Linked DNA regions of Methyloferula stellata AR4. The main gene of each other region encodes a partner of the protein of the gene in region 2 in a complex. Links are inferred from orthologs where the notes say so. Each region holds a gene or a part of one and is shown on either strand. Other genes may lie near its edges.

What was found.
Region 1: the proteins of A3OQ_RS0112050 (region 2) and smc are in contact, whole or in part, in a crystal structure (PDB 3ZGX), measured with the Bacillus subtilis proteins. The link is inferred for Methyloferula stellata AR4 from one-to-one orthologs.

The regions. Positions count from the first base shown.
Region 1 is NZ_ARWA01000001.1:3,482,833-3,487,134, reverse strand. The notes cover bases 281-4,273. They hold smc (chromosome segregation protein SMC), read right to left. Parts: upstream 3,937-4,273; coding sequence 481-3,936; downstream 281-480. Other genes in these bases: A3OQ_RS0117190 (hypothetical protein), read right to left, coding at 4,064-4,273; A3OQ_RS0117200 (alpha/beta fold hydrolase), read right to left, coding at 281-306. Also shown: more of A3OQ_RS0117200, read right to left, coding at 1-280; more of A3OQ_RS0117190, read right to left, coding at 4,274-4,302. UniProt on the Bacillus subtilis protein: Required for chromosome condensation and partitioning.
Region 2 is NZ_ARWA01000001.1:2,445,860-2,449,067, reverse strand. The notes cover bases 310-3,208. They hold A3OQ_RS0112050 (segregation and condensation protein A), read right to left. Parts: upstream 2,209-3,208; coding sequence 1,411-2,208; downstream 310-1,410. Other genes in these bases: nagZ (beta-N-acetylhexosaminidase), read right to left, coding at 2,257-3,208; scpB (SMC-Scp complex subunit ScpB), read right to left, coding at 566-1,375; A3OQ_RS0112060 (calcium:cation antiporter), read left to right, coding at 310-345. Also shown: more of A3OQ_RS0112060, read left to right, coding at 1-309. UniProt on the Bacillus subtilis protein: Participates in chromosomal partition during cell division. May act via the formation of a condensin-like complex containing Smc and ScpB that pull DNA away from mid-cell into both cell halves.

The DNA.
Region 1 (4,302 bases), 1.0 Mb from region 2 along the record:
GAAAGGCGATCCGGTATTCGGGACACCGATCAACAAAAGCGACTCGATCCGGCTTGGGCACCTGTCCGCGACAGCCCGCATCACAAGCCCGCCGAAGCTGAATCCGATGAGATGCACGCGACGATTGGGTTGCGCCAACACAGCCTCTAGCACCGCGTCGACCGCCGCTTCGAACCGGCCAAACAGCGTATAGAGCTTGACGTGCTTGACCTCGAAGCCGGCGCTCTCCAAGGCGTCGCCAATCGGCGCGAGCTCATAATGGTGGCCGAGCCAGCCATGAGCGAGAATGACCCGCGCCTTGCGCATGGGCACGAATGACCTCATTGATTGGATGAACGAAGGAGCTCTACCTGATCCCTCACTTTCCCTCAAACCCTCGTCCTTCGAGACGCTTGCCACAGCCCGTTGCTCGCGACGGGCGTCGCTTCGCAATGCCCTATGGCAAGCTCCTCAGGATGAGGGTTTGGGGCGGCGGTGCCTTTAACCCGCTTCCAGATAGCGCTCGGCTTCCGCGAGATCGACCGACACAAGCTGGCTGACGCCACGCTCGGCCATGGTCACACCGAAGAGCCTGTCCATGCGCGCCATGGTGATCGGATTATGCGTGATCGTGACGAAGCGTGTTTCGGTCCGCTTGCTCATTTCATCGAGCAGATTGCAGAAACGCTCGACATTGGCGTCGTCGAGCGGCGCGTCGACCTCGTCGAGCACGCAGATCGGCGAGGGATTGGTGAGAAACACGGCGAAGATGAGCGACATGGCCGTCAAAGCCTGTTCGCCGCCGGAGAGCAGCGTCATGACCTGCGGTTTCTTGCCGGGCGGACAGGCGAGGATTTCGAGCCCGGCTTCGAGCGGATCGTCCGACTCGACCAATTGCAGCTCCGCCGCGCCGCCGCCGAAGAGGCTCGTAAAAAGCTCCTTGAAATGCGCATTGACCGTATCGAAAGCCGCGAACAGCCGCTCGCGGCCTTCCTTGTTGAGGCTTTGGATCGCGGTCCGTAAGCGGCGGATCGCCTCGATGAGATCGTCTTTTTCGGTCGTAAGCCCTTGCTTCGACGTATCGACCTCGTTCAATTCCTCTTCGGCGCGCAGATTGACGGCACCGAGCCGCTCGCGGTCGTGCTTGAGCGTCTCAAGCCGCTTTTCGGTCGCCTCGGCGCCGGGCAGATCCGCACCCGGCGCGACACCTGCGAGTGCGGAAAGATCGTCGGGCTGGCATTCGAGATCATGCGCGATGGCGTGCAGGATTTCTTCAAGCCTTTGGCGCGCGGCCTCGAGCCTCGTCTCGCTGCGGGCCTTGTCTTCGCGCGCGGTACCCATGGCCTCAAGCGCGGCGCGCGCCTGTTTGTCGGCCTCGTTGAGATGCGTTTCGGCCTTGGCCCTTTGATCGGATGCGCGCCTGCAAATCTCTTCGGCGGCGGCGATATTGTTCATCAAGACGCGACGCACGCGGATATATTCGTCCGGCGCTTCGATGAGCTTCAAATGTTCTTCCGTCGCCTCTGCGAGCCTTGCGTCGACTTCGGCGATCTGGCCGGTCGCGCGCTCGCGCCGCGCCTCCCAGGACTGACGGTCGGCGGCGATCGATTCCATCCGCTTGACGCGCGCTTGCGCCTCCCGCAACAGCGCCTGATGGTCGGCACGCGCTTGCGTCACTTGAGCGCGATGTTCGGCGGCAATCGCGCGCGCCGCATCGAGCTGAGCCTTGAGTTCGGCGCCGGCCACGAGGCTTTCCTGTTCGGCATCGAGGCGGGCGCGTTTTTCGCGTGCCTCTTCGCAATTGGCGGCGAGCCGCGTCTCGGATTCGGCCAGAGCCGAGATCCGTGCCGTCGCCTCGGTGTGACGGCGCTCGGCGGCGAGCATTTTTTCGCGTGCGCTGTCGGCTTCGCGGGTGGCGTTCTTAAAGGCTTGGCGCGCCTCATTGTCCCGCGCCGAAGCACCGCGCAGGTGAGCTTGCGCTTCTTCTTCCTGCACCTTGAGAGCTTCGGCCGCACGACGCGCGGCTTCGGCCTCCTGTTTCAGATCGCCGAGACGGTTCTTTTCGACGAGCCGTCTTGCCGCGGGAGTCGGCGCTTCGGCCGCCTGCGTAAACCCGTCCCAGCGCCAGAGATCGCCTTCCTTCGAGACGAGCCTTTGACCTGGCCGCAACTGATCGCGAAGCACAGGCCCCGACGCGCGCGACACGACGCCAATCTGCGCCAAGCGGCGTTGCAGGGCAGGGGGCGCCTGAACGAGACTCGAGAGTGCTTGTACGCCTTCCGGCAAAGCCGGATCGTCCTCATGCGCGATCAGCGCCCAGTGCGCCGGTGCGGCACCATTGGTCGATGCGTCGAGATCGTCGCCGAGCGCCGCGCCGAGCGCCGCCTCATAGCCCTTTTCGACGCTGATTTCGTCGGTGACCGGCGGCCAGAATGAGCCGCTGCCCGCGGTCAGAAGCTTCGAGAGGGTTGCAGCTTCGGTCTCGAGCTTTTGCGCCTTGCGTTCGGCCTCGGCCAAAGGCGTGCGAGCGCGCGCTTCGGCCTCACGCGCTTCCACGTGAGCGGCCTCGGCGTCGGTCGCTTCCGCCTCACAGGCTTGCAGGAATTCAAGAGCCTCTTCATGCGCCGCGGCCAAGGCCGGCCGATCGTCGACGCGTTCGAGTTCGGCCCGCAGGGTGTCGAGTTCCTGGCGCGCCTTGTTCAAGTCGGCTTCAAGCCGTTCGAGACGTTGCGTCTCGTCGCGCAAGGCGGCTTCGAGCGCGGTCCTCCGCGCGGCGACATCCGAATAGAGGCTTTGTGCCTCGGCCAGAGCTTTTTCGGAGAGAGCGAGCGCGGCTTCGGCCTCCGCCGCTTTAGCCTCGGCCGCGTAGGTCAGATCGCCGTCGCTGCTATCGGCGGAGGTCAGTTCGATCTCCTCAGCCGCCAGCCGCGCGAGCACTTGGGCCGCGTCGTCGATCGCCGCGGTTTCGCGTGCGAGATCGCCTTTCATCTGCGTGATGCGGCGTTCGAGTTCCGCGATGCGGCTCTTGGTGCGCTTTTCTTCGCCGTCGAGCGTTTCACGGGCGACGACCAGCTTTTGCATTTCGCCGCCGGCCGTGGCTTCGGCCTCGCGCAGGCCCGGAAGATCATGCGCGGCGATCGCCTGAAGCCTTGCGGCCTCCGCCTGAAGCCGCGTGCGCTCGGCAACCTCGCGCACATCGGCTTCGAGCTTGTGTTCGGAGGCCGCGAGATTGTTCCGTGCATCCGTATGATGGATCAAGGCGAGCAAAGCTTCATGCTTGCGGATGTCGCCCGCGAGCCCGCGATAGCGGATCGCCTGTTTCGCCTGCTTCTTGAGACTGTCGCTCTGCGCCTCGATCTGCTTCAAGACGTCGTCGAGCCGTGTGAGATTATCTTCCGCCGCCTTGAGGCGCAGTTCGGCTTCGGCGCGGCGCGAGTGAAGGCCGGAAATGCCGGCGGCTTCCTCGAGAATGCGGCGGCGCGACTGAGGCTTCGCCGCGATAATCTCGGCGATCATGCCTTGCCGCACCATGGAAGGCGAGCGCGAGCCGGTCGAGGCGTCGGCGAAGAGCAATTGCACATCGCGGGCGCGCACTTCGCGGCCATTGATGCGATAGGTCGAACCTTCCTCGCGCTCGATCTGGCGGGTGATCTCGAGGCTCTCGGCATCGTTGAAATGCGCCGGCGCGGTGCGGTCCGCATTGTCGAGCACGAGGCTGACCTCGGCCATATTGCGTGCCGGGCGTCCACCGCTGCCGGAAAAGATGACGTCATCCATGCCGGAGGCGCGCATGTTCTTGGAGGAGTTTTCCCCCATGACCCAGCGCAAAGCTTCGACCAGATTGGATTTACCGCAGCCGTTCGGGCCTATAATGCCGGTCAACCCCGATTCGATCATGAAATCAGTGGGTTCAACGAAGCTTTTGAAGCCGACCAGGCGAAGCCGGTTGAATTTCATGCAGGGTAGCCCTCATGGCTGATTCGATTGCGCATCTATAGCAAGGGGAGAGGAGGGGTAAGCGCAAGCTATTGTTGCCACTTTGGCAAAATCGTCCACGACTTGTGGATTTGCGAGCAACTAGCCCTTACCAAGTCTGGCGTAGAACCCAAACGCCATCGATATAATCGAAAAGCGCGGTATTGCGACCGGCGCCGCGGCCGCCGCGCTCATAATAAAGGTACAAATGGCAATCTCTCTGCGTCGCCGAAATGAATCGTTTTGAGAGAAGGCCTTCTTCGCCGGGCGCAATGGCGTCGGTTGCCTGAAATGGCTCACCGGTATCAGCCATTTCAAATCCAAGCGATGCCAAGATACCCTGGGGTA
Region 2 (3,208 bases):
GCTCCGGCGGTGCTCGGCGGTGTGATCATGGCGGTTCTCGTTGCAACGCCGGAAGCCATCGGCGCCGTCCGCGCGGCCGTTGCCAACCATTTGCAGCGGTCGGTGAACATCTTTCTGGGCTCGGTGCTCTCGACCATCGGGCTGACCGTGCCGGGGATTTTGATCGTCAGCCATGTCACCGGCCGCGATATCACGCTTGGCCTTGAGCACACAGATTTTCTCATGCTGCTATTGACGCTCGCCGTCAGCGTCGTGACCTTTGCGAGCGGCCGCACCAACGTCCTGCAAGGCGCGGTGCATCTCATCCTCTTCATGGCGTTTTTCATGCTCATTTTTGAGCATTGAAAAACCGCTGGTTTAGGATCAGGACTCAATCATCGAGCCGTGAGCCAACGGGCGTGCTCTGCACGCCCGTCGAAAAGAATAAAGACGCCCGGCTGAAGGCCGGCTTATGGCTCCGAAGCAATCCATGCCATTGTCTGAGCGGGCTGCCTCTGGATTGCTTCGCTTCGCTCGCAATGACGCTCCTCAGGTCACGATGAAGTCCTGACCCCGGATCGTGCTTCTAATCTTCGATCTCGCCGTCGTCGTCTTCGAGCGGCTTGTCATTGAAATCGTCGCCCTCGCCGTCGCCCTCTTCCGGCTCTTGCTCGCGCTCCGGATCAGGCTGGTCGATGTCGAGCAAGGGCTCCAGGGCTTCGTCTTCGAGCGGATCTTCGTCCGCGGTCAAAGCCAGATCGTCGTTCGGCAGCGGAATCTGGAATTCCTTCGGCAGGCGGCCGTCGAAAAGCCCGGCCCCTTTCAGCTCTTCGAGGCCCGGCAGATCGCCGATCGCTTCGAGGCCGAAATGCAATAGGAAAGTCTCGGTCGTTGCATAAGTGACAGGGCGTCCCGGCGCTTTGCGGCGACCGCGCAGACGCACCCAGCCGGTTTCGAGCAACAGATCGAGCGTGCCTTTTGAAATGCCGACGCCGCGAATATCCTCGATCTCGGCGCGCGTCACAGGCTGATGATAAGCGACGATCGCAAGCGTCTCGAGTGCCGCGCGGGAGAGTTTCTTCGGCTCGGTTTCGGTCCGCGACAAAAGCCAGCCGAGATCCGCCGCCGTGCGGAACATCCACTTATGACCCACCCGCACGAGATTGACGCCGCGCGCGGCATAATCCTGCTTCAATTGCGCCAGCACCTGCGAAACGGCGATGCCATTGGGCATGCGCCTGGCGATCTCGCCTTCGTCCAGAAGATCAGCCGCGGCAAACAGCATGGCTTCCGCGATGCGGATGGCCTCGCCAAAAAGCGCGTCAGAGGACTCAGATTCGTTCTCGATCTTCGTTTCACCTTCAAGGTGCGGAAACAATCTTGCGATCTCGCCCAAAAATCTCTCCTCCAAAACTTAACCGCCGAGTGCCATCAAACCGGTGCCGCATCCACCACACGCGGCGCACTCTTGATCCAGATCGGGGCGAAGGCCCGGTCCTGTCTGATCGCGACCGTACCCTCCTTGACCATTTCGAGCATGGCCGACAAAGCCGAGGCGCGAACCGTGCGCCGCATCTCGGGCGTCGTGCAATATTCGATGAGATAGGAATCAAGCGACGTCCAGTCCAAGGCCTGACCGGCGAGCTTCTCAAGCGCCGCTCGCGCCTCGATCAGCGACCAGACCAAGCGCTTTGGCATATGCATGGTCGAGAGCGCCTGTTTCTGTCTTTGCCGTGCATAGGCGGACAGAAGATCGTAGAGGCTCACCTGCCAAAACGTGGTCGAGATGATGTTGAGCTGCTCGGGCTGGCCGCGGCGGAAGACATCGCGATCGAGGCGCGGCCGGTTGACGAGCGCATCGGCCGCGGCGCGGATCGCCTCCAGCCTTTGCAGGCGCAACGCGAGCGCTTCGGCAAGCTCGGTACCGTCGGGCTCCGCATCTTGCGGACCTTGCGGCAGCAAAAGCCTGGATTTCAGATAGGCAAGCCACGCCGCCATGACGAGATAATCGGCGGCGAGTTCGAGCCGCACGCGCCGCGCCTCGGCGATGAAGGAGAGATATTGATCGGCAAGCGCCAGGACCGAGATTTTGTGCAGATCGACCTTCTGCCGGCGCGCAAGATCGAGCAAAAGGTCGAGCGGCCCTTCGAAACCGTCGAGATCGACCAGAAAAGCAGCCTCGCCTTCGCTCTTGATTTGCTCTTGTTCGTCGAACGGCAGGTCCGCCACCGAATCAATCTCCTAACGCATGGTTACTTTATCGGAATCATGGCCCGATCAAGCGGTGATCGCAAGCTCGGCTTCGATCGCTTTCCAGGCGTCCACAGGATCGAAATCGCCCGCGGCAGGCTTGCCGCCGAGCCTGGCCATGGCGGCGTCCGCCCGTTCCAGAGCTTTGCCTTCGAGCAGAGGCGTGCCGGCGGCGACGGCGCGCGCCTCTTGCAGGTCGCCGTTGCAATGAAGCGCTATGTCGACGCCTGCCGCGAAAAGGCCCTCGGCCCGGTCGCGAAATGAGCCTTTCAGCGCGCGCATCGAGAGATCGTCGCTGATCAACAGCCCGTCGAAGCCGATTTCATGCCGGATGATCGTCTCGACGACCAGAGGCGAGAGTGTCGCGGGCCGCTCGGGATCGAGCGCCTCATAGACGACATGCGCAGTCATCGCGGCGGGCAGATCCGCGTTTGCCTTGAACGGCGCGAAATCGCTTTGCCTCAAAGCTTCGACCGGCACCGTTACGATCGGCAGTTCCATATGGCTGTCGGCCATGGCGCGGCCGTGGCCCGGCACATGTTTCATCACCGGCAGCACATGGCCATCGAGCAGCCCTTCGGCCGCAGCTCGGCCGAGCGTCGCCACGGTCTCGGGCGTATCGCCATAGGCGCGGTCGCCAATGACGCTATGGCTGCCCGGCACCGGCACATCGAGCACCGGCAGACAATCGACCGTGATGCCAAGTTCCCGGAGATCATGCGCCATGATCCGCGCGGCGCCGCGCACGAGCTTGGCTTGCCGGTCGAGCGGCAGACGCGTCTGCCCGAAGCGGAAAGCCGGCGGATAGGTCCGCCAATGCGGCGGCCCGAGGCGCTGGACCCTTCCGCCTTCCTGATCGATGAGGATCGCGGCATGGTCGCGGCCGAGACAATCGGCGAAAGCGTCGGCAAGCGCCTTCACTTGCGCGGGTGTGTCGATGTTTCGCTTGAAGAGAATAAGACCGAAAGGCTCAGTCTCA